Regions from separate parts of the Streptomyces sp. NPDC051180 genome, predicted to be linked through region 1. Evidence: riboswitches for the same ligand, from Rfam matches in the RefSeq annotation. Region 1 holds a riboswitch; the other holds the start of a gene.
What was found. A riboswitch is a leader RNA that binds a small molecule or an ion and turns the genes downstream of it on or off. The one in region 1 is predicted to bind S-adenosylmethionine.
Positions count from the first base shown of each region.

Region 2: another riboswitch for S-adenosylmethionine. It lies ahead of AB0424_RS05305 (aminotransferase class V-fold PLP-dependent enzyme); the one in region 1 lies ahead of thrC (threonine synthase).

Region 1 covers NZ_JBFBBC010000012.1:125,611-129,595, forward strand. The annotation lists gene AB0424_RS22195 (hypothetical protein) at 1-20, opposite strand, end outside; gene AB0424_RS22200 (glucosyl-3-phosphoglycerate synthase) at 59-1,027, opposite strand; SAM riboswitch class I at 1,177-1,321, shown strand; gene thrC (threonine synthase) at 1,339-2,625, shown strand; gene AB0424_RS22210 (MoaD/ThiS family protein) at 2,640-2,918, shown strand; gene AB0424_RS22215 (cold-shock protein) at 3,316-3,519, shown strand; gene groL (chaperonin GroEL) at 3,904-3,985, shown strand, end outside.
Region 2 covers NZ_JBFBBC010000002.1:407,803-411,787, forward strand. The annotation lists gene AB0424_RS05295 (rhomboid family intramembrane serine protease) at 1-429, shown strand, start outside; gene AB0424_RS05300 (Lrp/AsnC ligand binding domain-containing protein) at 426-707, shown strand; gene AB0424_RS05305 (aminotransferase class V-fold PLP-dependent enzyme) at 781-2,172, opposite strand; SAM riboswitch class IV at 2,399-2,515, opposite strand; gene trpD (anthranilate phosphoribosyltransferase) at 2,602-3,666, opposite strand; gene AB0424_RS05315 (cytochrome bc complex cytochrome b subunit) at 3,797-3,985, opposite strand, start outside.

The sequences.
Region 1 (3,985 bases):
TGATGGTGTCTGCAGCCCATGAAGGGGAAATGTATGCAAACAGGATCATCATGGGGCGTTACGCCACGCGGCGGCGCGCGTACTCCGCGATCTCGGCCATCGGGGGCCGCTCCTCGGTGTCCACCGCGTACGTCCGCGGCTCGAAGCCCTTCTCCCCCCGCTCGAACTGGGTCAGCCGGGGCCGCACCAGATGGCCCCGCGACAACCGCAGCTGCGCGGTCCGGTAGATCGCCGCCGCCATCCGGCCCAACGCCTGCCCGTCCTGGTGCCGGTGCCTGCGCACCCCCACGTCCACCTGGGCGAGCGCGTCCAGGCCCACCGTGTGCAGCGCGTCGACCAGCAGCCCCAGCTCCACCCCGTACCCCACCGGGAACGGCAGCCGTTCGAGCAGCGAGCGCCGGGCCGCGTACTCGCCGCCGAGCGGCTGCACGAAGCCGGCCAGCTGCGGCCAGTGCAGGTTGAGCAGCGGGCGGGCGACCAGCTCCGTCACCCGGCCGCCCTGGGCCGGGGCGGCGCCGGACGCCGCCCCTTCGGGGGCGTCGCCGAACGGCCGGTCGTACATCGCCTTCACGAAGTCGACGTCCGGCTCGGTGAGCAGCGGGCCCACGATCCCCGTCACGAAGTCCGCGGAGAACTCCCGCAGGTCGGCGTCGACGAAGCACACCACGTCCCCGCGGGTCGCCATCAGCGAACGCCACAGGACCTCGCCCTTGCCGGGCACGGCCGGCATCCGGGGGAGTATCGCGTCGCGGGCGACCACCCGCGCCCCGGCCGCCGCCGCCACCTCCGCCGTGCGGTCCGTGGAGCCCGAGTCGATCACCACCAGCTCGTCGACGAGCGGCACCGCCTCCGACATCAGCTCGCGGCGGATGACGGCGACGATGTCCCCGACCGTCGCCTCCTCGTTCAGCGCGGGCAGCACCACGCTGACGGTCGTCGAACGCTTGGCGGCGAGGATCCGCTCCAGCGGCCGGTCGGCCACTGACCAGGACCGCCGGTCCAGCCAGCGCTCCACCTCTTCCAGCACGTGATCTCCATCTCGCGTTACGGACGGCCGGTCCAAGCATCCGGGCCTTCGGTTACAGTCTTGAACAACGCGGATCCCCGATGCACGTCGGGGTGCCGACCGCGTCGGAGCGTGGGAACGAAAGTCCACCGCGCTTCACAATCGAATACCGCTCATCCAGAGGGGCAGAGGGAAACGGCCCGTTGAAGCCCCGGCAACCCTCCAGTCGGTTACTCGTCCTCCAGCGAGGTCCCCGGCTAGGGAAGGTGCCAAATCCGTCTCATGGCGAAAAATTCGTCATGGGAAAGATGAGGAGAAAGGGCCTCGCCTCCATGGCTGTACAGACTGACGCTCCCGCCACCACCGTCGACCTCGGTCCCGCTTCCGGGCTTTCGTGTCGCGAATGCGGAGAGCTCTTCCCGCTCGGTCCGATCTTCGCCTGTGCGCTCTGTTTCGGACCTCTCGAAGTCGCGTACGACCTTCCGACCGGTGACCCCGAGGCGCTGCGCAAGCAGATCGAGGCCGGCCCCGCCAACATCTGGCGCTACGCCCCCCTGCTGCCCGTCCCGGCCGACGTCGCCGAGAAGCCGAACCTGAACCCGGGCTGGACCAAGCTCGTCCAGGCCGACAACCTCGCCCGCGAGATCGGTGTCGCCTCCGGCAAGCTCTTCGTCAAGGACGACTCCGGCAACCCGACCCACTCCTTCAAGGACCGGGTCGTCGCGCAGGCCCTCGAAGCGGCCCGCGCCTTCGGCTTCACCACCCTCTCCTGCTCCTCCACCGGCAACCTGGCCGGCGCCGTCGGCGCCGCCGCCGCCCGCGCCGGCTTCCGCTCCTGCGTCTTCATCCCGCACGACCTGGAGCAGGGCAAGGTCGTCATGGCCGGTGTCTACGGCGGTGACCTGGTCGCCATCGAGGGCAACTACGACGACGTCAACCGCTTCTGCTCGGAGCTCATCGGCGACCCGCTCGGCGAGGGCTGGGGCTTCGTGAACGTCAACCTCCGCCCGTACTACGGCGAGGGCTCCAAGACGCTGGCCTTCGAGATCTGCGAGCAGCTCGGCTGGGTCATCCCCGACCAGCTCGTCATCCCGATCGCCTCCGGCTCCCAGCTCACCAAGATCGACAAGGGTCTGCAGGAGCTGATCAAGCTGGGCCTGGTCGAGGACAAGCCGTACAAGATCTTCGGCGCCCAGGCCGAGGGCTGCTCCCCGGTCTCGGCGGCCTTCAAGGCCGGCCACGACGTCGTCCGCCCGCAGAAGCCGAACACGATCGCCAAGTCGCTCGCGATCGGCAACCCGGCCGACGGCCCGTACGTCCTCGACATCGCCCGCCGCACCGGCGGCGCCGTGGAGGACGTGAACGACGAGCAGGTCGTGGACGCCATCAAGCTGCTGGCGCAGACCGAGGGCATCTTCGCCGAGACCGCCGGCGGCGTGACCGTCGGCGTCACCAGGAAGCTCGTCGAGGCCGGTCTGATCGACCCGGAGCTCACCACCGTCGTCCTCAACACCGGCGACGGCCTCAAGACCCTGGACGCGGTGGCCGACACCTCTCAGGCGACCGTCACCATCCGCCCGAGCCTGGACGCGTTCCGCGACGCCGGCCTGGCCCTCTGAAAGGTTACGAAGACATGGCCGTGAACGTCCGCATCCCCACCATCCTCCGCACCTACACCGGCGGTCGGTCCGAGGTGCAGGCCGAGGGTGCGACCCTCGCCGAGGTCATCGCCGACCTGGAGAAGAACCACACGGGCATCGCCGCCCGCGTCCTGGACGACCAGGGCAAGCTGCGCCGCTTCGTCAACGTCTACGTGAACGACGACGACGTGCGCTTCGAGCAGGGTCTGGAGACGGCCACCCCGGCCGGCGCCGGCGTCTCGATCATCCCCGCGGTGGCCGGCGGCTGCTGAGCCGTTCCGTGCCCCGTCTTTCTTGAATTGCCCCTTCCGCGACAATAAGCGGAAGGGGCAATTCTGCATGGTTGAGCGGGGTAGAGTTGGGGAAGTCCCCTCCGCTGCTCATGCCGGACGCATATGAAAAGGCGTCCCCGCGCGACAAGAAGCAGCCAAAGTGCCTGTGCGTTGTGTACGTTCTGCGCCTTTTGCCGGGCCCGACTTGCCCCGGCATCCAGGGGATTCTCCCCAATTCCCCTTTCCGTCGCGCCCAGAATTCTCGCTCGAATGACCTGTTGCAGAGGGCAGTTGGGCAGATACATTCAGCGGCGGTCGACGCGTTCCGGCGCAGGGTCTGACCCGGGTTCCGCGAGGTGCGGGTCCCGCGCAAGGGCCAGTAATAGGGGAGTTAGGCATGGCTCAGGGCACCGTCAAGTGGTTCAACGCGGAGAAGGGCTACGGCTTCATCGCGGTCGACGGTGGTGCGGATGTTTTCGTCCACTACAGCGCGATCCAGATGGATGGCTACCGCAGCCTCGAAGAGGGACAGCGAGTCGAGTTCGAGATCTCGCAGGGCCAGAAGGGTCCGCAGGCGGACATGGTCAAGCTCGCCGTCTGAGCGCGGCGCGATCGGCCACCGACGCAACGCCGTCGAGGGGTCCGCATCCCTGAGGGGATGCGGACCCCTCGCGCGTTCCCCCGCCCTCACGCGCGCCCCCGCACGCCCCTCCCGCCACATCCCGATCGTCGAGAGTCGCTTGCACCCTCCCGTCACCCGACCGCCGCCCCTCAAGGACGTTCCTTCGGAACGGCTTGCACTCTCCTATGCCGAGTGCTAATCATTGGCGTTAGCACTCGGAAGGTGAGAGTGCTTACGAGGATCGGGCAGATGAGGCCCGCGGCCAGGTGGGGCAAGGAACCATCGGGCACGCAGGCCGTCCGTCGCGGGCGTCGGCGCGGTCCTGGAGCGTTATCCACCCCATGTCCGGGAGGACCACTTCACATGGCCAAGATCATCGCGTTCGACGAGGAGGCCCGGCGCGGTCTCGAGCGCGGCATGAACCAGCTCGCTGACGCCGTCAAGG
Region 2 (3,985 bases), on a different contig from region 1:
TTCGGCGCCATGGCCGAGGAGCGCATGGGCCCGGCCGGATTCGCCCTCTTCTACCTGAGCACGGGCTATCTGGCGCTGCTCGGGTACGCGGTGGCGCACGCGGACAGCGAGCAGACCCTGGTGGGGGCGTCCGGGGCGATCTCCGGGGTGCTCGGGGCCTTCCTCTTCCTCTTCCCGCGCGCCCGGGTCACCAGTCTCTTCCCCTTCCTCCTCTTCCTGCCGCTGCGCTTCCCCGCCTGGATCGTGCTGATCTTCTGGTTCGTCCTCCAGTGGCTGGCCGCGCGCGCGGCGGGGCCGGGTCCGGGCGTCGCCTACCTCGCCCACGTCGTGGGCTTCTCGGCCGGCTTCCTGTACGCCTGGGGGTGCTACCGGGGTGGGGATAGAGTGAAGGCTCCAGCCGCGGCGACCGAGGGAGAAAGCCAGCCGTGATCACCGCGATCGTGCTCATCAAGACCAGCGTGGACCGGATCCCCGAGATCGCCGAGTCGATCGCCGCGCTCGACAGCGTCAGCGAGGTCTTCTCGGTGACCGGCACCTACGACCTCATCGCCATGGTCCGGGTCCCCCGCCACGACGACCTGGCGGACGTCATCCCCGGCCGCATCAGCAAGATCCCGGGCGTCGAGGCCACGGACACCCACGTGGCGTTCCGCACGTACTCCCAGCACGATCTGGAGGCGGCCTTCGCCATCGGCCTGGAGTCCTGAGACCCCAGGACCGCGAGACACAGGAAGGGGGCCTCCCGCCGGGGAGGCCCCCTTCACCCGTACGAGTGACCGATCAGCCGCGGTCGGGGACGCAGCGGCCGTCCTCGGTGCGGTACTTCCACTGAGCGCCGTCCCGGACGAGCTCCTTCACCGCGCGGACGAACCGCTCGACGTGCTCGTCCGGCGTGCCGGCGCCGAAGCTCACCCGGATGGCGTTGAGCGAGCGCTCGCCGGGCGCGGCCTCCGGGGCGCCGCACTCCCCCGGGTCCTGCGGGTCGCTGCCGAGCAGCGTGCGGACGAGCGGGTGGGCGCAGAACAGACCGTCGCGGACGCCGATGCCGTACTCGGCGGAGAGCGCGGCCGCGAAGTGGGAGCTGTTCCAGCCGTCCACGACGAAGGAGATGACGCCGACCCGGGGCGCGTCGTCGCCGAACAGCGACAGCACCCGCACCTCGGGTACCTCGGCGAGGCCCGCGCGGACGGTGTCGACGAGGTGCTGCTCGCGGGCGACGAGTCCCTCGAAGCCGGCCTCGGTGAGGGCCTTGCAGGCGGAGGCGATGGAGTAGACGCCGATGACGTTCGGGGAGCCGGCCTCGTGCCGGGCCGCCGTGGTGTGCCACTCGACGTCCACCCCGCCGTCGGCGCGGCGCGCCACCTTGCGGGAGGCGCCGCCGCCCGCGAGGTAGGGCTCGGCTTCCTGGAGCCAGTCGGAGCGGCCGGCGAGGACGCCGGAGCCGAAGGGCGCGTACAGCTTGTGGCCGGAGAAGGCGACCCAGTCCACGTCCAACTCCCTCACGGAGACGGGGTGGTGGGGCGCGAGCTGGGCGGCGTCGAGCACGATCCGGGCGCCGTGGGCGTGCGCGGCGGCGGCGAGCTCCTTCACCGGCCACAGCTCGCCGGTGACGTTGGAGGCTCCGGTGACGCAGACCAGCGCGGGGCCGTGGGGGTCCCGGTCGGCGAGGGCGCGCTCCAGGGTGGCGACGGCCTGCGCGGGGGTGCGCGGCGCGTTGAGGTAGGTGACGCGGGCGTCCCGCCAGGGCAGCAGCGAGGCGTGGTGTTCGGTCTCGAAGACGAAGACCTCGCAGCCGGCGGGCACGACCTGGGCGAGCAGGTTGAGCGAGTCGGTGGTGGAGCGGGTGAAGACGACCTGGTCGCCGGGGCGGCAGTCGAGGAACTCGGCGACGGTGACGCGGCTGTTCTCGAAGAGGTCGGTGGAGAGCTGGGAGAGGTAGCCGGCGCCGCGGTGGACGCTGCCGTAGTAGGGGGCGTACGCGGCGACGTCGTCCCAGACCCGCTGGAGGGCCGGCGCGCTGGCCGCGTAGTCGAGCGCCGCGTAGGTCACCTCGCCGCCGGTGACGAGCGGGACGGTGACGTCCCGGCCGAGCACGGGCAGCGGGGCGGCGCAGCAGGGGTCGGCGGACTCGTCGGCGACGGTGGCGGTGGCGGCGTTCGGGCGTGCGGACATGGCGGTATCTCCCGGCGGGCGGTGCGGATGGCTTCGGTGATCCCGTACGCGGCCGGACACGGCGGGGTACGGGTGATGCCTCGGAGGCGACGGGGGACGTCCGCGGGTGTGCGGGTACGCCGAAGTGACCCTGTTCCGAGGGTGAAGAAGGGGCGGATTCGCCCTATCGCATTCGCTTGCTCACGGAAAAAGCTCCTCGAGAGACCAGGACCCCTGGTGTTCGAGGGGTCCGCGCTTGCCGTAGACCTCGCTGCCTACGGCCTGGTCATCACCCGGGGCACCCCGCCACGGACGGAGGGTTGCCGGACAGCAAGCCGGGGCCAAAACGCTGTCACTCGTGACCTGTAGAGCATCCTGCCACATGATCGACGAAGCGCAAGACCCCGGTCCGGATGGTGGACCGGGGTCGTGCTCGGGATCGGGTGGAGGTCAGGCGTTGCTGGCGGCGATCCAGCCTTCCAGGGACCGCAGGGCCGCGCCGGAGTCGAGGGACTCGGCCGCTCTCGCGATGCCCGCGGCCAGCTGCTCCGCGAGGGTGCCCGTGCCGGGCTCCAGGGCGGTGAGCGCCGCCGCCGCGTTGAGCAGCACCGCGTCCCGTACCGGACCGGTCTCCCCGGCGAGCAGCCGCCGGGCGACGTCGGCGTTGTACGAGGCGTCCGCGCCGCGCAGCGCCTCCAGGGGGACGAGTGCGATGCCGACGTCGCGGGGGTCGAAGCGCTCCTCGGTCACCCGGCCGTCCCTGACCACCCACACCCGGGAGGTGGCGGTGGTCGTCAGTTCGTCCAGCCCGTCGTCGCCGCGGAAGACCAGGGCGGAGTTGCCCCGCTCGGCGAGGACTCCGGCCACGATCGGCGCCATGCGCGGGTCGGCGACGCCGACCGCCTGGGCCTTCACCTTGGCCGGGTTGGTGAGCGGGCCCAGGACGTTGAACGTCGTCCGGATGCCGAGCTGGCCGCGGGCCGCGGCCACGTGCCGCAGCGAGGGGTGGAACTTCACCGCGAAGCAGATGGTGATGCCGGCTTCCTCGGCGACCTCGGCGACCCGTCGCGGCGTCAGGTTGAGGTTGATGCCGAGCTTCTCCAGGACGTCGGAGGAGCCGGAGGCGGAGGAGGCGGCGCGGTTGCCGTGCTTGACGACCTTCGTGCCCGTGCCGGCGACCACGATCGACGCCATCGTGGAGATGTTCACCGTCTTGGCGCCGTCGCCGCCGGTGCCGACGATGTCGACGGCGGGGCCCGGCACGTCGATCACGTTGGCGTGCGCGTACATGGTCCGCACGAGGCCGGCGATCTCCTGCACGGTCTCGCCCTTGGCCCGCAGGGCCACCATGAAGCCGGCGATCTGGGCGTCGGTCGCCTCGCCGCTCATGATCAGGTCCATCGCCCAGGCCGTGTCGTCGGCGGAGAGGTCCTTGCCGTCCAGCAGACCGTTCAGCAGGACGGGCCAGGAGCGGCCCGCCGACGTAGGTCCTCCAGCGGGGGTCGCAGCGCTCATGGCAGCTCCTGGTGATCGTGACGGATACGCACCCACCCTATCGACCCCGGGGGACGGCAAAGAGCCCCGTCCATCGAATGGACGGGGCTCTCGCCGTGGCGACTCTCAGGAAGTCAGGAGTTCAGGGTGATCAGTGGTGGCCGTGGCCGCTCTGGATCTCCTTGTACTCCTCGACCGTGGGCTTGGCGATCTGGCTGTCGCCGCCGTAGTAGCCCTTGTTCAGCTTGACCCGGAGCTTCTCCAGTGCGCCGACCTTGCGCTCCACACCGTTCTCGTCGACGGCCGGCGGAAGCTCCGCGGCGTCGTACTGCTCGTGAGC